4 regions of the Xanthobacter pseudotagetidis genome follow, and region 2 is predicted to be linked to each of the others. Evidence: predicted binding sites of a transcription regulator. Region 2 holds the regulator's gene; each other region holds the start of a gene.
The links. Region 2 encodes LexA, which represses DNA repair genes until DNA is damaged. Its sites were predicted from a motif close to TGTTCNNNNTGTGTTCNG; they were not measured.
Positions count from the first base shown of each region.

Region 1: a site for LexA is predicted at 3,000-3,017, ahead of V5F67_RS14965 (ImuA family protein). Genes of this name have one in related genera too.
Region 3: a site for LexA is predicted at 1,936-1,953, ahead of V5F67_RS06200 (PA0069 family radical SAM protein). Genes of this name have one in related genera too.
Region 4: a site for LexA is predicted at 2,308-2,325, ahead of recA (recombinase RecA). Genes of this name have one in related genera too.

Region 1 covers NZ_CM195534.1:3,264,020-3,268,892, forward strand. The annotation lists gene V5F67_RS14955 (error-prone DNA polymerase) at 1-335, opposite strand, end outside; gene V5F67_RS14960 (DinB/UmuC family translesion DNA polymerase) at 346-2,007, opposite strand; gene V5F67_RS14965 (ImuA family protein) at 1,889-2,728, opposite strand; gene V5F67_RS14970 (Bug family tripartite tricarboxylate transporter substrate binding protein) at 3,189-4,169, opposite strand; gene V5F67_RS14975 (RidA family protein) at 4,199-4,600, opposite strand; gene V5F67_RS14980 (fumarylacetoacetate hydrolase family protein) at 4,646-4,873, opposite strand, start outside.
Region 2 covers NZ_CM195534.1:3,075,556-3,080,428, forward strand. The annotation lists gene trpC (indole-3-glycerol phosphate synthase TrpC) at 1-696, shown strand, start outside; gene V5F67_RS14095 (DUF2147 domain-containing protein) at 773-1,222, shown strand; gene moaC (cyclic pyranopterin monophosphate synthase MoaC) at 1,386-1,883, shown strand; gene V5F67_RS14105 (molybdopterin molybdotransferase MoeA) at 1,901-3,115, shown strand; gene lexA (transcriptional repressor LexA) at 3,286-3,996, shown strand; gene V5F67_RS14115 (ComEC/Rec2 family competence protein) at 4,165-4,873, opposite strand, start outside.
Region 3 covers NZ_CM195534.1:1,338,823-1,343,695, reverse strand. The annotation lists gene V5F67_RS06220 (NAD(P)(+) transhydrogenase (Re/Si-specific) subunit beta) at 1-9, opposite strand, end outside; gene V5F67_RS06215 (proton-translocating transhydrogenase family protein) at 20-472, opposite strand; gene V5F67_RS06210 (Re/Si-specific NAD(P)(+) transhydrogenase subunit alpha) at 472-1,620, opposite strand; gene V5F67_RS06205 (aa3-type cytochrome c oxidase subunit IV) at 1,655-1,807, opposite strand; gene V5F67_RS06200 (PA0069 family radical SAM protein) at 2,129-3,328, shown strand; gene V5F67_RS06195 (TetR/AcrR family transcriptional regulator) at 3,628-4,290, opposite strand.
Region 4 covers NZ_CM195534.1:2,934,015-2,938,887, reverse strand. The annotation lists gene alaS (alanine--tRNA ligase) at 1-735, opposite strand, end outside; gene recA (recombinase RecA) at 1,158-2,243, opposite strand; gene V5F67_RS13435 (chorismate mutase) at 2,673-2,984, opposite strand; gene gatA (Asp-tRNA(Asn)/Glu-tRNA(Gln) amidotransferase subunit GatA) at 2,972-4,456, opposite strand; gene gatC (Asp-tRNA(Asn)/Glu-tRNA(Gln) amidotransferase subunit GatC) at 4,453-4,740, opposite strand.

The DNA.
Region 1 (4,873 bases), 190 kb from region 2:
AAGGCGAGGCGCGCGCCCACGGCGAGCCTGAAGCCCTGCGCCCGCCGGCACAGCTCCGCATGGGACGGCCCCTCGGGCAAGGCCGGCTCGGCCTCCACCTCGCCGGGCGAGGAGCCGTGGCGCACCTTGCGCACCGGCGCCGCGCCCTCGCGCAAGGCCCGCAGCGCCGCGAAGGCGCGCACCACGCCCGCCACCGAATTGCGGTCGGCGATGCCGAGGCCGCAATGCCCGAGCGCCAGCGCCGTCGCCACGAGCTCGGCGGGGGCCGAGGCGCCGCGCAGGAAGGAGAAGTGCGAGGCGGCGCAAAGCTCCGCGTAGCCGGGGTTTTCGCTCATGCGGGCGCGCTCACGCGAACAGGCCGTGGAGGAACCAGCGCGGCCGCGCCGCCTCGCGCCCGTAGAGGCCTTCGCGATAGAGCCAGAAGCGCCGGCCGCCGGTGTCCTCCACCCGGAAATAATCGCGCGTGAGGGCGCGCTCTCCTGCCTCCCCCTGCCCGTCCCTCTGCTCGTCTTTCTGCCACCATTCGGGGGCGATGCGCTCCGGCCCCTCGGCGCGCGCCACCTCGTGCAGCGCCCGGCGCCAGCGGAAGCGCAAGGGCGGGCCGTCCGGCACCTCGGCCAGCGCCTCCACCGGCTCGGGCCGCTCGAACAAGGTGAGCGGGCGCGCCGCCGGCAACCCCGGCGGCAGCGGCGCGGGCCAGTCCGGCTCCGCCAGTCCCGTAGCGGCACCGGCGAGCGCCGGGCGCAGGCGCGCGGCGGCCTCGGGAATGTGGGTGTCGTGGGCGGCAAAGCGCATCACCCGGTGCGCCCCGAGGCGGGCGGAGAGAATGTCCACCAGGGCGTCCATCTGCGCGGCCAGCCAGACGGCGTCCTGCGCTTCCCCGCCGGCGTCGAAGCCCTCTTGGCGCGCGGCCAGCGGCTCGCTGTCGAGCAGCGCGAGGCGCAGCACGTCGAAGCCGAAGCCGGGATCGAGCGGATCGGCGAGCGCCGCCAGCTTCTCCCGGAACAGGCCCGCCAGGCGCGCGGGATCGCGGACCGGCCGGGCGGTGGCGGCAGGAATGCGGCGCACCACGCCGTCGCTGCGGAAGAAGGCGGCCTCCAGGCGCCGGGCGCCGCGGCCCCGCTTCTCCAGGAGAAGGCACAGCTCGCGGGCAAGGTCTCCCAGCACCTTCAGCGCCGCCTCCATGTCGGCCATGGGCTCGGCGAAGCGGCGCTCCGCGAGGGAGAGCGGCACCGGCCTGAGCGGCGAGACGGGTGGGTCGGCAAGCTCCGCCAGTTCGTCGAGCCGCCCCGTCAGCGCCTCCCCGAAGCGGGCCGCGAGCGCCGCGCGGGGCTGTGCCCGCACCGCCTTGAGCGTCGTCAGCCCGAGGCCCACCAGGGCACGCGCCGTCGCCTCCGGCAGTTCCAGGGCGGCGACGGAGAGCGGGTCGGTGAGCGCCTGCGCCTCCCCCGCCGCCGGCCGCGCGCCGGGCCGCCAGCGGGCGAGCGTGCGGGCCGCGCGCGCGGTCGCCGCCACCGCCCCGGCGGCGGCGAGGCCCAGGCCATGGATGCGCTCCAGGACCTCCTGAAGCATCGCCGCCTCGCCGCCGAACAGATGGGCGCAGCCGGTGATGTCCAACACCAGATCACGCGATCCCGGACCGCCCGGCTCCGCCTCGCTTGGTCCGCAGAGGGCGACGAAGGGCGTCCAGCGCTCGCACCAGGAGGCGAGCGCGGCGAGCAGCGCCGCGTCCGCCGCCGGATCGTCCTCGGCCACCGCGAGATGGGGCACGCGGGCGCGCGCGTCGGCGAGCGGCAGGCCGGCCGTCAGGCCGAGCCGCTCGGCGGTCTCGTCCATGGCCACGAGGCGCGGCGCGTTGGCGATGGGACGCACCACCACCAGCGGCGCATCAGGAGGCCGCGCGCCGCGCCGGCGCGCCGTGATCGCCAGCCGGTCGGTGGCAAGGCGCGGCAGGAACACGGCGAGCAGGCGCCGCGCCGGGCGCGAGGGTATCGAAACGTCGGGCATGGGCATCGAACTCCACAATCCACCGCCCGGTGGGACCGAAACGGTTGCGCGCCAGCTCCAGGGCGAAGGCGGGCGCGCCGAGGCCGAAAGTCAGCGGCGCGGCCGAGCCCGCCGCCGCCGCCGCCAGCCAGCGCGTCGCCGCCGCCGAGGGCTCGGGCTCCGCCCCCGGCCGCAGCAGCAGCGCCAGCGCCCCGCGCTCGGCGGCGCGCAGCGCCAGGCGGCGGGTGGCGGTGAGATCGAGCACCCGCGCCGCGCCCCAGGGCTCGGCGATCACCACGCCCGCCCCCCCATGGCGCAGCCCGTCCTCGGCGGCGCGCAGCACGCCGGCCGCGTCCGCCGCCTCCACCAGCACCAGGCGGCCGGGATCGAGCCCGAGCTCGGCGCAGCCCAGGGCATGGAGCCGCCCGCCTTCGCGCACGCTCAGGTCCTGGCGCACCCACAGCACCGGCCCGCGCGCGCCGGCGGCGATGGCGGCGGCAAGGCCGAGCAGGACCCCGTGGGCGCCCGGCGCGCCACAATGCATCTCATGCAGCGCGCCGCGCGCCAGCCCGCCGCCCAGCGCCGCATCCAGAGGCGCGCCGAGGGGAAGGCGGCCGGCCGGCGCCCGCATGCGGGCAGGACCGCGCACCAAGGCGCGCAGGGCATCGAGGGTCGCAGGGTCGCGCGCGGGCCGGACGCTCGCCCCGCTCCCGGTCCGCTCCCGGAGGGAAGAAGACGGCACGGCCTCCGAAACGGCCGGCGGCAGGTCTCCAGGCGGGGCCAGGGCGGCGTCGGGCGCGCCGGCCGCGAGCGGCGGGGCGCCGACTGGCGAGCTCGGCGTCCCGATGGCACGGGCCAAACCCTCCCGCACGGGCGCCGCGCTGGCCGCCGGAGGCGTCCGCCGAAGCGCTCCGTCCGGCGGGTTGCCGGCCGATGGAAAAGCGAGCGCGCCCGGCGCCGCAGCAAGGCTCCGCCGCGGCGCGAACGCCCTCTCGGGCTGCGCAGACATTTTATGTTCCTATTTTGTTCTTATGAAAAGCGCTTTCCGGACCGGAGTCAACGGGGGCAGCGCGCGGTGGGGGCGGGGTGCGTTTGCAGGCCAAAGAATACGGCGGCCCGCTCTCCCTTGGGGAGATTGCCGCTGCGCAGGCGGGCGCGCGCGAGACCCCGCCGACAGCAGCCGGCGGGGCCCGGCCGCCGAGCTACTTCAGCTCGATGCCGGCGGCGCGCATCAGCTGCGCCCACTTGGTGGTGTCCTCGTCGATGAAGGTGGCGAAGGCCGCGGGCGACATGGTGTTGGGCACCGCCCCCATATTGGCGAGCTGGGTCTTCATCTCCGGCGTTCCCAAAAGCGCGATCACCTCCTTGTTGAGCCGGTCGACGATGGCCGGGTCCATTCCGGCGGGGCCGAACAGGCCGAACCAGCCGACCGCCTCGTAGCCCGGCACCCCCGCCTCGGCCACGGTGGGATAGTCCGGGAACAGCTCCGAGCGCGCGGCGGAGGTGACGCCCAGCACCTTGAGCCTGCCCGCCTTCACGTGCGGCAGCGCCGCCGGCGGTGGCGCGAACATGGCCGTCACCTGCCCGCTCACCACGTCGGTGATGGCCGGCCCCACGCCCTTGTAGGGCACGTGCAGCAGCTTGGTGCCGGTCTTCGCCTCGAACAGCAAAGCCGCGAGATGGGACGCCGCCCCGGTGCCGGACGAGGCGAAGGCGACGCTCTCCGGCTTGTCCTTGGCGCGCACGATCAGCTCCTCCACGGAATTGGCCGGGAAGTCGGCATTCACCACCAGCAGGTAAGGCGGCGCCGCAGCCAGCGCGACGGGCGAGAACTGCGCCTTCACGTCATAGGAGGCGGAGGCGGCGGTGGGGGACGGCGCCAGCGCTCCGGTGGCCGCCATCAGCAGGCGGTAGCCGTCCGGCGCCGAGCGGCTGACGGCGGCGGCTCCGGTGGTGCCGGCGGCGCCGGGCCTGTTCTCCACCACGAAGGTCTGACCGAGGCGCTTCTGCAGGTCCTGGGCGATCAGCCGGCCGAGCAGGTCGGTGCCGCCGCCGGGCGAGAACGGCACCACCACGGTCACGGTCTGGGTCGGGTAGTCCGCCGCGGCGGCGGGCGCCGCCAGCGGCGCGAGAAGAGCCCCGGCGCACGCCAGGGTCAATATGGATTGTCGGCTTAGAATCATCTTATCGTTCCCCTTCTTCATGGAAGCATTCACAGCACGGCGGTGGCCTGGAACTCGATCAAGAGGCCCGGATCTGCCAGATGATTGACCTCGACAATGGTGCTCGTCGGCAGCTTGTCCTTGAAGAACTCCATCCGCGCGGCGACGATTTCCTTGAACTGGCGGATATCGGTCGTGTAGACGACAATGGAGACGATATCCTCCAGCGTGCCGCCGGCCTCGCGCATGATGAGGTCCATGTTGCGGATCGCCTGGCGAGTCTGCTCCGCCATGTCGCCCGGCCCCACCAGCCTGCCCTCCGCGTCACGCGAGAGCTGGCCCGACAGGAAGATGAGGGACTGCGGATTATCGATGCGGATATAATGGTGGTAGATGGTCGACCTCACATTGGCGAGGTTTTTTGGGTTTCCGCGGGTGATCTTGCTGGCCATCTTCTTCTCCTGCATGCCTTTAAGTCTTGAATCCGGGGCGTGAGCTCACACGATGGACGTGCGCAACGTCATGAGCCCTTCGGCAACGACCTCGACGCGGTCGCCGGGGCGCAGGAACAGCTCGCTGGCATTGGGCTGGCCGACCGCGACGCCGTGGGGCGAGCCGGTGGTGAACACGTCGCCCGGCTCCAGCACCACATGGCGCGAGAAGTGGGCGATGATGTCGGGGATCTGGAAGATCTGGTCGCCGGTGTGGAAGCGCAGCCGCGCGCG
Region 2 (4,873 bases):
CAGAGCGCCCCCCACGTGCGCCCGTTCGCCGGCGCCATCGCCGCGACCCTGGCGGAAGGGCGTACCGCGCTCATCGCCGAGATCAAGAAGGCGAGCCCGTCCAAGGGCCTCATCCGCGCCGATTTCGACCCGCCGGCGCTGGCGCGCGCCTACCAGCTGGGCGGCGCCACCTGCCTCTCGGTGCTCACCGACACCCCATCCTTCCAGGGCGCGCCGGACTACCTGAAGGAGGCACGGGCCGCCACCCGCCTGCCGGTGCTGCGCAAGGACTTCATGTACGACACCTACCAGGTGGTGGAGGCGCGCGCCTGGGGCGCGGACTGCATCCTCGTCATCATGGCGGGCGTGGACGACGCGCTCGCGCTCGACCTCGCCGAGGCGGCGGCCGGCCTCGGGATGGACTCCATTCTCGAGGTGCACGACGACGCGGAGCTGGAGCGGGCGCTGAAGCTGCCCTCGAAGCTCATCGGCATCAACAACCGCAACCTGCGCACCTTCGAGACCGACCTCGCCACCAGCGAGCGCCTCGCCCCGCGCGTTCCCAAGGACCGCATCGTCATCGGCGAGAGCGGCATCTTCGCGCCCGCCGACGTGGCGCGCCTCGCCGGGGTGGGGATCGGCACCATCCTGGTGGGGGAAAGCCTCATGCGGCAGGAGGATGTCGCATCGGCGACGTCATTCCTGCTCAACGCCTGATATTGCCGCATACGTCAATTTCCTCCTTAATAGGGGAGACGGCCCGCAGAGGCCGTGCTCATCGGGAGGAAAGTTCATGCGAAACATCCGCTCCAAGGTGTCGCCGGGCGTGGCGGCGCTCGCCGCCCTCCTCGTCGCCCCTGCTTGGCTCGCCTCGCCCGCCCTGGCGGCCGAGCCCACGGGCCTGTGGCAGACCGCATCGCGCGGCGGCCAGGTGGAAATCTACAGATGCGGCGCCGCCCTCTGCGGGCGCCTCGTGTCCTCGGAGGGGCTGAAGGCCGATCCCAACCTCAAGGACACCGCCAATTCCAACGCCGCGCAGCGCGGGCGGGCGCTGAGGAACCTCACCATCATGAGCGGCTTCTCGGGCGGCCCGAAGGAATGGAGCGGCGGCAGCATCTACAATGCCGAGGACGGCAAGACCTATTCCGGCTCCATCACCCTCGACGGCGACGACACCCTGAAGCTGCGCGGCTGCGTCGTCGCCCCGCTCTGCAAGACGCAGACCTGGACCCGCCTGCGCTGAACGGCGCTCGCCTCCCGGGCGCCTTTCGTCCGCGCTGATCCCGCCATCCGGGCGCGTCAGGGCGCCCGGCTGCTATCCTCCCGTCGCCGCTCCGCCTAGACTGCGCGCCGCCGGGCGGAGGCGATTCCTGCCGCATCGGCAGCAGAGGAACCGCCGCGACGCCATGACCGCGCCCACCAAACCCGCTCTGACCCACCTCGACGCCCAGGGCGCCGCCCGCATGGTGGACGTCTCCGACAAGGCGGTGACCGACCGCGAGGCGGTGGCGGAGGGCCATGTGGCCATGGCGCGCGAGGCCCTGGAGCTCATTCTCTCCGGCAACGCCAAGAAGGGCGACGTGCTCGGCGCGGCGCGGCTTGCCGGCATCATGGCCGCCAAGCGCACCCATGAGCTGATTCCGCTCTGCCACCCCCTCATGCTCTCCAAGGTGGAGGTGGAGCTTGCGCCCGATCCCGCTTTGCCCGGCCTGCGCATCACCGCGCGGGTGAAGACCTCCGGCCAGACCGGCGTCGAGATGGAGGCGCTGACGGCGGTCTCGGTGGCGGCCCTCACGGTCTACGACATGGCCAAGGCGGTCGACCGCGCCATGCGGATCGAAGGCGTGCGGCTGATCGAGAAATCCGGCGGGCGCAGCGGCCACTTCCGCGCCGAACCGCTCTGACCCGCGAGGCATCTCCCATGGCACTCATGAGCGTTGCTGAGGCCCTGAGCCTGGTCGCCGGCCCGGTGGAGCCGCTGGCCGAGGAATGGGTGCCGGTCGCCGCCGCCGCCGGCCGGGTGCTCGCCCGCGACCTTCTGGCGAACCGGTCCCAGCCGCCGGCCGACATGTCGGCCATGGACGGCTACGCTGTGCGCGCCGCCGACATCGTCGAGACCCCTTCCCGGCTCCGGGTGATCGGCGAATCCGCCGCCGGGCGGCCGTTCGCGGGCGCGGTGGGGCCGGGCGAATGCACGCGCATCTTCACCGGCGCGGTGCTGCCCGAGGGCACCGACACGGTGGTGATCCAGGAGAACACCGCCCGCGACGGCGACCTGATGACCACCACCGCGCCCACCGCCGCCCTGCGCAATGTCCGCAAGGCCGGCTGTGACTTCGCGAAGGGCGCGCCGGGACTTTCGGCCGGCCACCGGATCACCGCGCGCGACATGATGCTCGCCGCCGCCATGGATCACGCCGAGATCCCCGTCGCGCGGCGCCCGCGCGTGGCGCTGGTACAGACCGGGGACGAGCTGGTGATGCCGGGCCGCGGCACCGGCGCCGACAGCGAGATCGTGGTCTCCAACTCGTTCGGCCTCGCCGCCCTGGCCCGGGCCGCCGGCGCCGAGGTGATGGACCTCGGCGTGGTGCGGGACGACCTCGCCGCCATCCGCGCCGCCATCCGCCAGGCCATGGATGGGGGCGTCGACATCCTGGTCTCCTCCGGCGGCGCCTCGGTGGGCGACCACGATCTGATGGCTCCGGCGCTGAAGGCCGAGCAGGTTGAGCTCGAGGTGCACAAGATCGCGCTGCGCCCCGGAAAGCCGCTGATGTTCGGCCGGCGCGGCGCGTTGCGGGTGCTCGGCCTGCCCGGCAACCCGGTGTCGTCGCACGTCTGCGGGATGCTGTTCCTGGCGCCCTTGATCCGCGCGCTTCAGGGCGAGACCGCGCCGACCTACCGCACCGTTCCGGCCCGGCTCGGCTGCGACATGCCGGCCAATGACTGGCGCATGGACTTCATGCGCGCGACGCTCTCTGACGACGGCGCCGGCGGCCTGCTCGCGACGCCGCTGCCGGTCCAGGACAGTTCCCTGCTCTCGGTGCTCGCGGCGGCCGACGCGCTGCTCGTCCGCGATGCCGACGCGCCCGCCGCCAGCGCGGGGACGCCCTGCCAGGTGATCCTGTTCCAGGACTGAGCGACCCGCGTGGCCGCCTTTACGTCATCTTCACTACTTGCGGAACACAAAAGGAACAGATAGTAGTTGTTCATGATTTGTTTCTTCCCTCCGTTGCGGCGGCGGGGACGGACCGGCGGGATGGGCAAGGGGTGCCCACGGCCGGCGGGCAAGCGGCACGGGGGCGAAGAATGCTGACGCGAAAGCAATATGACCTGCTTCGGTTCATTCATGAGCGCCTCAAGGAAACCGGGGTACCCCCCTCCTTCGACGAGATGAAGGAGGCGCTGGATCTCCGCTCCAAGTCGGGCATCCACCGCCTCATCACCGCATTGGAGGAGCGTGGCTTCATCCGCCGCCTGCCGAACCGGGCGCGGGCGCTGGAAGTGGTGCGGCTGCCGGACAGCGTGGCGCCGGGCCTCGCCGCAGCGCGCGGCGGGCGCGGCTTTTCACCGGCCGTGATCGAAGGCAGCCTCGGCAAGGTGCGCCCGGTGGCCGAGGACGAGGACGGCGGCGGCCAGAGCGTCGCCGTGCCGGTCATGGGCCGGATCGCCGCCGGCACGCCCATCTCCGCCATCCAGTCGCGCAGCCACAACCTCAACATTCCCCCCGAGATGCTGGGCTCCGGCGAGCATTTCGCCCTGGAGGTGCGCGGCGACAGCATGATCGAGGCCGGCATCCTCGACGGCGACACGGTCCTGATCCGCCGCTGCGACAGCGCCGACACCGGCGACATCGTCGTCGCGTTGGTGGACGACGAGGAGGCGACCCTGAAGCGCCTACGCAAGAAGGGGGCCTCCATCGCCCTGGAGGCGGCGAATCCGGCCTACGAGACACGCATTTTCGGCCCCGACCGCGTCCGCATCCAGGGCCGCCTCGTGGGGCTGATGCGCCGCTATTGAGCCGAGCGCCGGCGCTCGGCGCGCGATGTCTCGATGCGATGACTGGACGCGATGTGTGGACGCGATGCCGTGTCCGGAAATGGATCGGCGGCGGCCCGTCGGCGCGGCAAAGCCGGGAAAAGGCTGAGACGTCGAATCGCGCCCTCGGCGCTGGTGCGCCCCATGGCCTCAGCGCGGGTCCGCCGCATCCGCTGCCAGGGCTTCGAGATCGAGGTCATCGGCGGCGTCCTCCTGACTGAGCGCCGGCAGGACCGGCATCCAGGGGCGGTGAAGCGAAGCCGGCCGGGTCGGGACCGCTTTCAGGGCTACCCAGGCGAGGGGGCCCCGCTGCTGCAGCGGGGCGATCATCGGTGCCGTTTCCGGCTCCGGCACGGGGACCGGACGGTTCAGGTCATCCCGCGCGGCGGGCGCGCGGCGGCCAGGGTGCTGCTCCGATGCGGAGGATGGAGGGTTCAGGCCATCCTGCGGGGGACCGTCCTGCGCGGGAGATCGTGCCTGGCGATCGGGTACCGGCGAATCGGGGCCGCCCGCCTCCTCGCCCGCCGGCAGGGCCTCGCCGGTTTGATCCCGATCCGCGCTGCGCATGCCGTGTGCGGCGGTGTCCATGCCGGCTTCCGAGATCTCCGGGTCCGGGATTGCGCCGCCGCGTCGAATCTCGGGCCGGCGCCCCTCCTCATGCCAGTCCGTGCCGGCGCGCGCCGCATCCGCTCCCGCCTGAGGCAGGAAGGCCAGCGTCCCGGTGCGCTCCAGGATCGCCGGCGTGATCACCCGCGCCGGGCACGCATGTGGCGCCGCATCGCGGGTGACGACGATGCGGGCTGTCAGGCAATCGGCCGCCAGGCCTTCGGCGCGGCGCGACACGGCGATGGCGCCACCG
Region 3 (4,873 bases), 1.7 Mb from region 2:
CGCGTTCATGGCGCCGGCCTCACTTCTTCTTCGAGTACATGGCGAGCATGCGGCTGGTCACCATGAACCCGCCGAAGATGTTCACCGAGGCGAAGACGAGGGCGATGAAGCCGAAGATGCGCGCCCACCAGGCGTGGCCCGGATCGCCCACCGTCGACACGCCCACCGCGAGCAGCGCGCCCACCACGATCACCGAGGAGATGGCGTTGGTGACGCTCATGAGCGGGGTGTGCAGCGCCGGCGTCACCGACCACACCACGTAGTAGCCCACGAACACCGCGAGCACGAAGATGGAGAGGCGGAACACGAACGGATCGATGGCGCCGCCGGTGGCCGCATGGGCGAGCCCGCCGAGGGCGGCGGCGGCCTGGTCCGCATAGGCCTGGGCGGCTTCCGCCGCCTGGCGCGCCACCTCGGCGGCGATGCGCGCCTGTTCCGCGGCGTCCGCCGCGAGTTGTGGATTGGGGGTCATCAGGCCGCTCCCTCAGTCTTGGGTGCGAAATTCGGGTGCACGACGGCGCCGTCGCGGGTGAGCAACGTCGCCTTGACCAGCTCGTCGTCCCATTTGACGGCAAGGGCCTTGGCCTGCTTGTCCACCATGGTCTCGAGGAAGTTGAACAGGTTCTTGGCGTAGAGCGGCGAGGTGGAGGCCGCCGAACGGCCGGGGACGTTGAGGTGGCCGACGATCTTCACGCCGCCCACTTCCGCCACCTGGCCGGGGATCGCCCCTTCCACGTTGCCGCCGCGCTCGACCGCGAGGTCCACCAGCACCGAGCCCGGCTTCATGGAGGCGACCATGGCCGCGCTCACCAGCTTCGGCGCCGGCCGGCCCGGAATGAGGGCCGTGGTGATGACGATGTCCTGCTTCTTGATGTGGTCGGCGACGAGCGCGGCCTGCTTGGCCTGGTACTCCGCCGACATGGGCTTGGCGTAGCCGGCGGCGGTCTCCGCCTGCTTGAACTCCTCGTCCTCCACGGCGACGAACTTGGCGCCGAGCGAGGCCACCTGCTCCTTCGCCGCGGGGCGGACGTCGGTGGCGGTGACGATGGCGCCGAGGCGGCGCGCGGTGGCGATGGCCTGGAGGCCGGCGACGCCCGCGCCCATGACGAAGACCCGCGCGGCGGGCACGGTGCCGGCGGCGGTCATCATCTGCGGCAGCGCGCGGTTGAACTCGGCGGCGGCGTCGATCACGGCGCGGTAGCCGGCGATATTGGCCTGCGAGGACAGAACGTCCATCACCTGTGCGCGGGTGATGCGGGGCATCAGCTCCATGGCGAAGGCGGCGACCCCGGCATTGGCCATGGCGGTGAGCGCGGCGTCGTTGCCGTAGGGGTCCATGATGGCGAGCACGAGGGCGCCGCGCTTATAGGACGAAAGTTCGGCTTCCGTGGGACGGCGAACCTTCAGTACCACATCGGCACCGGCGACGGCGTCCGCGCCCGAGGGGGCGATGGTGGCGCCGACAGCCTCGTAATCGGCATCGAGGATGCCGGACTTGATGCCCGCGCCAGCCTCGACCGCCACCTGGGCGCCGAGCGCGACAAGGCGCTTGACCGTATCCGGGGTCGCAGCGACCCGCGGCTCGCCGAGATCCACCTCGGCGGGGACAGCGATTTTCATCGAAAATGTCTCCGGTGCTCCGGCCCGCTTGGGCTCAGAGGAGGAAGATCCACATCAGGACGAGAATGACGGCGAGGGTGATGGTGGCCCATTTGGTGAGCTCGGTGAACAGCGCATAGGTGCGCTCGTGCTCGACGTAGTCGTTGCCTTCGGCGGTGCCGTATTCGATCGTGCCGTGATCGGCCATCGTCTCCCCCTAGCTTATGGCTCGCATTGGCGTTTAGCGGAGAAGCGATTTTCTGGCAACTGGTCCGTGGCGTACAGTATACAGAATGTGCGTTGCAACATCAGGGTCCTGCGCCATTCTGGGACGCATGTTCTTGATTTGTTCGCATTCGTGCGCTAGCTTTTGAGCATGGATACGCCGCTCGACTCCCTCATTGCCGATCCGCCGCCGCAGGCCGCCGGGGCCGCGGAGGGAGCCGGTGTGCCCACAGGTCGCAGGCGCGCGCGCTCGGGCGGCGGCGCGAAGCCGGCGGCGCCGCGCAGGGCCCGGCCGGACGCGGTGATGACCGGCGCCGCGCCGCGGGGGGATCAGGCCAAGGCGCGGGGCAAGCGCATTCTCGGCCGGCTCGCCGAGGAGCACGCGGCACCGGCGCCCGGCGTGCCGCCGGCCCTGGATGGCGAGGCGGGAACGGCGGTGGAGGCGGAGCGCCGCCGCGGGCGCGGCGCCGTCTCCAACGCCGCCGGCCGCTTCGAACCCGCCGCCCGCATCCTGTTCGACGACGGCTGGGAGAGCCTGGAGGACCTGCCGCCTCTGCGCACCGAGGTGACGGAGGAGCGCGCGCGCACGGTCATCACCCGCAACCAGTCCCCCGACATCGCCTTCGACCGCTCCATCAATGCCTATCGCGGCTGCGAGCACGGCTGCGTCTACTGCTTCGCCCGGCCGACCCACGCGTTTCACGGCCTGTCGGCGGGGCTCGACTTCGAGACCCGGCTGTTCGTGAAGCCGGACGCGCCGGAGCTGCTGGCGCGCGAGCTGTCGCACCCGTCCTACCAGCCGCGCGTCATCGCCATGGGCACCAACACCGATCCCTACCAGCCGATCGAGCGGCGCTACCAGGTGACGCGCCGCATCCTGGAGGTCCTGGCCGACTTCGGCCACCCCGCCGGCATCGTCACCAAGTCGGCCCTGGTGGCGCGCGACATCGACATCCTCGCGCCCATGGCTGCGCGCGGGCTGGTGAAGGTGGCGGTCTCCATCACCACCCTCGATCCGCATCTCGCCCGGACCATGGAGCCGCGCGCGGCCAGCCCGCACGTGCGCCTCGCCACCATCCGCCGGCTTGCCGACGCGGGCATCCCCACCGCGGTGCTGACGGCCCCCCTCATTCCGGCGCTCAACGACATGGAGATCGAGCGCATCCTCGACGCCGCCAAGGCTGCCGGCGCAAGCGAGGCCGGCTACGTCACCCTGCGCCTGCCGCTGGAGATCGCCGACCTGTTCCGCGAATGGCTGGTGGCCCATTTTCCCGACAAGGCTCGGCACGTGCTGGCGCTGGTGCGGCAGATGAACGGCGGCAAGGATTACGATGCGACTTTCGGCAAGCGCCAGCGCGGCGCCGGCCCCTATGCCTGGACCATCGGCCGTCGCTTCGAGATCGCCGCGCGCCGGCTCGGACTGGACGGGCGGGGACTGAAGCTCACCACCGCCCACTTCCGCCGGCCCGCCGCCAAGGGCGAACAGCTCTCTTTGTTCGATTGAGGACGCACCGGCCGGCAGTCCAGGCCACGCGAGGCGCCTCGGGGTAGGCCTGCGCCAAAGGAAGGGAGGGGCCGGCAGTGCCTCCGCCGGAAGGCCGTCGCCGCAGCGGCCGCCCCTCCCTCCCTTTGACGCACGCGCGGCGGCAAGCCCGGCAAAGGGCGGGCGGCTCGCAGGAAGACGATGGAAGGTCATGGAAGGCTGCCGATGGGCGCCATGTCCGGCGATACCCTTCTGCGGAACCTTTCAGCGGCACCGCCGGGATGCTCCCGGTCGCGGTCCCGCACCGGATATCCCTGGGATCAGCGCGCCGGCGGCGCCGGCTCGGGCGAGGCGGGCGTTGCCAGATCGGGGGCCGCCTCGTTGCCGCCGCACGACGCCGCGGGCCCCTTCGCGCCATAGGCCGCCATGAAGACGCGCACCGCCCCGTTCACCACCTTCGCGGCATGGGCGGGGTCGGGCGGCTCGTTGGAGCCGATGAGGATGGGTGCGGTGACGCCATCCTTGCACAGACCGAGAAACTGGCTCGCGGCCTGCTCCACGTCCTCGATATCGAGCACGCCCTGCTCCACCTTGGCGGCCAGGAACTGGGACAGGCGCTGGATGCCGGCGCACGGGCCGGCCTCGAAGAAGCGCCGGCCGATCTCCGGGAACTTGCCGGCGATGGCGATCACCGTGCGCAGGGTGGCGATGTGCCCCGGCCGCACCATGGCGGCGATGAAGGAGTGGCCGAGCTCCGTCAGGGCGGTCTGCACGTCCGGCGCGGAGGCATCGAGCACGAAAAGGCGCTCTGCGGTCTCGGTGCATTCGCTGGCGACGAGCGCGGCGAAAAGATCTTCCTTGTTCTGGAAATAGACGTAGAGGGTGCCCTTCGAGACGCCGGCGGCGCGGGCGATGTCGCCCATGCTGGCTGCATCGAAGCCGCGCTCCAGAAACACCTCGCGGGCGCCGGCAAGGATCTGCATGCGCTTTTCCGGGTCCTGCCCGGCACCGTGAGTGCCCTCACGCGCTTCGGGGGGCCGCGTCAGAACCGCTCCGCTCTCGCTCGTCGTCACGCTCAAATGTCCTCGTACAGGTCTCAGCACGCTCTCGCGTCCATCCGCTGCCTCGCGCCATATTTCTGCGGGGTCCGGGAGATGAGAGGCAAGCACAGAACCGCTGCGCAATCCGCCCGGACACCATCTGACACCAAAGGGTGGCGCTCCCGCCACAGCTCGGAGCCAACATCGAACCGAACCGTACGGTTCCCTCTTGCTATGCCAGTTGCGATGCGCTAATTCAATCCCACCGACCGAACCGTTCGGTCAATGAGTGGATCCGCAACCCGCTCGCTGATCGGACCTGAGGGAGGAGAGCACCGCCCCCGCTCTCCTCCCTCTCTTCTTTCTTAGGCCGGTCCCCACCCATCGTCGCGACCGACCGGCCGAAAGGCGCCGCCGCCAGCCTCTTTCGGAAATGCTCCCGCAGCCGCATCGCCCGCTCTCACGCGCGGTCGGCCTCCGGCCAGAGAGTCCGGCACGATCGCCCAAGAAGCTTTTTCCATGCGTG
Region 4 (4,873 bases), 140 kb from region 2:
GTAATTGTCGTGCGTGCCCTGCAGCACCGCGGAGATGCGCTCCAGGCCCATGCCGGTGTCGATGGACGGGCGCGGCAGGACCAGCCGCTCGCCGCCGGCGAGCTGCTCGAACTGCATGAAGACGAGATTCCATATCTCGATGAAGCGGTCGCCGTCGGCGTCCGGCGAGCCGGGGGGGCCGCCGGGTATGTGCGGGCCGTGGTCGAAGAAGATCTCCGAGCAGGGACCGCACGGGCCGGTGTCGCCCATGGACCAGAAATTGTCGGAGGTGGGGATGCGGATGATCTTCTCGTCCGGCAGGCCGGCGATGGACTTCCACAGCCGGTGCGCCTCCTCGTCCTCGCTGTAGACGGTGACCAGCAGGCGGTCCTTCGGCAGCTCGAACTCGCGGGTGACGAGGTTCCAGGCAAGCTCGATGGCGCGGTCCTTGAAATAGTCGCCGAAGGAGAAGTTGCCCAGCATCTCGAAGAAGGTGTGGTGCCGCGCGGTGTAGCCCACATTGTCGAGGTCGTTGTGCTTGCCGCCGGCGCGCACGCATTTCTGCGAGGTCACAGCGCGCGCATAGGGCCGCTTCTCGACGCCGGTGAAGACGTTCTTGAACTGCACCATCCCCGCATTGGTGAACATGAGGGTCGGGTCGTTGTGCGGCACCAGCGGCGAGGAGGCCACCGCCTCGTGGCCCTGCTTGACGAAGTAGTCGATGAAGGTCGACCGGATCTCGTTCACGCCGCTCATGTGCCGGCCATCATCCCTCGATGCCGGCGCGGGATGCGTCCGGCGGTGGTGGTCTCCACGCGACCGCGCGCCGGAACGGCCGCATCGCGGCTCCGCCGGACCCCAACGGCGTGCCGGCCGGAACCGGGTTCGTTTAGCGAGGGGGCCTCAACTTGTCCAGAAAGCCGTGTCCCGGCGGCAGGGACGCCGGCCCCTGACCGCACCTCCCGCGGCCGAAGGTTTCACCGGCGGCGTCCCCGAGCCGGCAACGCCGGACGCCCGCGTCCTGGGCCGGAACCCGTCGCATCCGCGCCTGCCGGGCGCGCCGAACCGGACCGGCCACCGGGAGGACGGATCGCCATCCTCCGCAAACCCGGCGCGATCCGCCCCGAGGCAAGCCGCCCCGAGGCACGCCACACCGTCACGCCCGGCGGGCGGATGGCTCAGGCGTCGGCCTCGCTGCCCTCCGCATCGGCCTCCGGGTCTCCGGCCAGAATCTTCTCGGCGATGAGGCCGGCATTCTGGCGGATCGCCGCCTCGATCCGTCCGGCCGCCTCCGGATTCTGCTTCAGGAACGTCTTGGCGTTCTCGCGGCCCTGGCCGAGACGCTGGCTGTCGTAGGAGAACCAGGCGCCGGATTTCTCGACCACGCCGGCCTTGACGCCGAGGTCGAGCAGCTCGCCCGTCTTCGACACCCCCTCCCCGTACATGATGTCGAACTCCACCTGCTTGAAGGGCGGGGCGAGCTTGTTCTTCACCACCTTCACGCGGGTCTGGTTGCCGACCACCTCGTCGCGCTCCTTGATCATGCCGATGCGGCGGATGTCGAGGCGGACGGAGGCGTAGAACTTGAGCGCGTTGCCGCCGGTGGTGGTCTCCGGCGAACCGTACATCACACCGATCTTCATGCGGATCTGATTGATGAAGATCACCATGGTGTTGGACTTGGAGATCGAGCCCGTGAGCTTGCGCAGCGCCTGGCTCATCAGGCGCGCCTGCAGGCCCGGCTGATTGTCGCCCATCTCGCCGTCGAGCTCGGCGCGCGGGGTGAGCGCCGCCACCGAATCGACCACCAGCACGTCGATGGCGCCCGAGCGCACCAGTGTGTCGGCGATCTCCAGCGCCTGCTCGCCGGCGTCTGGCTGGGAGATCAGGAGATCGTCGAGATTGACCCCCAGCTTGCGCGCATAAACCGGGTCGAGCGCGTGCTCGGCGTCGATGAAGGCGCAGGTGCCGCCCTTCTTCTGCGCCTCGGCCACCGCGTGGAGCGCCAGCGTGGTCTTGCCCGACGATTCAGGCCCGAAGATCTCGACGATGCGCCCCTTGGGCAGGCCGCCGATGCCGAGGGCGATGTCGAGGCCGAGCGAGCCGGACGGAATGCTCTCGATCTCGATCGCCTTGCCGCTCTTGCCGAGCCGCATGATCGAGCCCTTGCCGAAATGGCGCTCGATCTGGGAGAGCGCGGCGTCGAGCGCCTTGGTCTTGTCCATGGAGGAACCTTCGACGAGTCGGAGTGTCGCCTGAGTCATTGCCGCGCTCCGGGGCTGGCGCAAGGAAAAACGAGAACGTCGCGTTTGTACCTTGTTTGTTCTCTGTTCGCAATATGTTCTCATGTCCTCATGGTTGGGAATCTGTTGCGCCCATGGGATGCGCGACCGCCGAACGGCGTCCTGGCGAGCCGGCGTGCCCGTCGTCATGCGCCGGCCTTTCCGGCGAAAACCGTTGGGAGCGAAGAAAAAAGAAGGGCTTGCAGTCGCGCAGGTCAGCGGCCATGCCGGCGAAGGTCGGCAAGGAGCGTGTGAGCCCTGCCCCGCTGCCGGGCTTCACGGGCACGGGCGCGCGCCCTAGAGCGCGATCCGATCAAATTGGTTCGATTTGATCGGTGAACCGCCCTCTAACTTAATGATAGAGAACGCGTTGTCCGATCAGCTTGCGTTGCAGGCTGATCGGCGCGCGCCCTAGAGGCGCGCGTTCTCGTAGTCGATGGTCTGGGCGATCAGCGTCCGCCAGAGCGCGCCGGCGATGCCCGGCGGCAGGCCCTTGCCGGCGGCGAGCGCCTCCACCTGGGCCACCACCTCTTCCACCCGGTCGGGCAGCAGAGCGGGAATGCCGTTCGCCTGCTTGATCTTCACCACCTCCTCGACCACCGCGAAGCGCTCCGCCAGCAGGTCGACCATGCGCGCGTCGATGCCGTCGATGGCCCGCCGCGCCTCGGCGAGGGCCGCCGGAACCGGTCCGCCCGAGCCGATGGCACCGCTCACCGGCGCCACCACAGCTTCTCCACCGGGAAGCGGCCCGCAGCCTCCTCGATCACCTCGGCGAGGGAGAACAACGTCTCCTCCTCGAACGGACGGCCGATGAGCTGGAGGCCGAGCGGCAGCCCGTCCGCCGACAGCCCTGCGGGCACCGAGATGCCGGGCAGGCCCGCCATGTTCACGGTCACGGTGAAGACGTCGTTGAGATACATCTCCACCGGGTCGGCCTTCACCTTCTCGCCGATGCCGAAGGCGGGCGACGGGGTGGCCGGGGTGAGCACCGCGTCCACGCCCTGCGAGAACACGTAGTCGAAGTCGCTCTTGATCAGCGAGCGCACCTTCTGGGCGCGCAGGTAGTAGGCATCGTAATAGCCGGCGGAGAGCACGTAGGTGCCGATCATGATGCGCCGGCGCACCTCCGGCCCGAAGCCGGCGGCGCGGGTGTTCTCGTACATCTCCACCACGTCGCGGCCCGGCACGCGCAGGCCGTAGCGCACGCCGTCATAGCGCGCGAGGTTGGAGGAGGCCTCGGCCGGGGCGACGATGTAGTAGGCCGGCAGGGCGTACTGGGTGTGGGGCAGCGAGATGTCGACGATCTCGGCGCCGGCATCCCTGAGCCAGGCCGCGCCGTCGTTCCACAGGGTGTCGATCTCGTCCGCCATGCCGTCCACGCGGTATTCGCGCGGGATGCCGATGCGCTTGCCCTTGATGGAGGCGCCGACCGCCTCCTCGTAGTCCGGCACCGGCCGGTCGACGCTGGTGGAATCCTTGGGATCGTAGCCCGCCATGGAGCGCAGCAGCAGCGCCGCGTCGTTCACCGTGCGGGCGAACGGGCCGGCCTGGTCGAGCGAGGAGGCGAACGCCACGATCCCCCAGCGCGAGCAGCGCCCGTAGGTGGGCTTGATGCCGACCGTGCCGGTGAAGGCCGCCGGCTGGCGGATCGAGCCGCCGGTGTCAGTGCCGGTGGCCCCGGCGCACAGGAACGCCGCCACGGCCGCCGCCGAGCCGCCGGAGGAGCCGCCAGGGACGATGGGCGTGGTATCGCCGTCGCGCCGCCAGGGAGAAACGACGGGGCCGAAGGCGGAGGTCTCGTTGGACGAGCCCATGGCGAACTCGTCATTGTTGAGCTTGCCGAGCATCACCGCGCCGTCGCGCCAGAGATTGGCGGTGACGCTGGATTCGTACTCCGGGACGAAGTTTTCCAGGATCTTCGAGCAGGCCGTGGTGCGCACGCCCTCGGTGGCGAACATGTCCTTGATGCCGAGGGGGATGCCCTCCAGATGCCCGGTGTCGCCCGAGGCGATGCGGGCATCGCTGTCCTTCGCCATGTCGAGGGCGATCTCGGGCGTCTCCAGCACGTAGGCGTTGAGGTCGCGCGCCTCCGCCATGGCCTTGAGATAGGCCTCGGTGAGCTCCACGGAGGTGAACTCGCCCATGGCGAGCCCTTCGCGCGCCTGGGTGAGGGTCAGCTGGGTCAGCTTGGTCATTCCACCACCTTCGGAACGGTGAAGAAGCCGCCCTCGGCCTCCGGGGCGTTGGCGAGCACCTTGTCCGGGCAGTGGCCGTCGCTGACCACGTCCTCGCGCATGGGCAGGTCCACCGGCACGACGCTGGTGAGCGGATCGACGCCGGAGACATCGAGGTCCGCCAGTTGCTCCACGAATTCGAGGATGGCGTTGAGCTCGTGGCTCAGGTGGTCGAGTTCGTCCTCGCGGACCGCGATGCGCGCAAGATGCGCCACGCGGCGGACGGTCGCCTGATCGACGGACATGCTGTGCTCCCGAAAGCCGACCTGCGCTATAGCAAGCGGGCGTTCCCCGGCGCAATGGCGGCGGGCCGATGTTGTCGGACGACGAGCCTTCTGCCCCGTGTCGATCGCGCGAACCCGCCCCCTTTCACCGCCG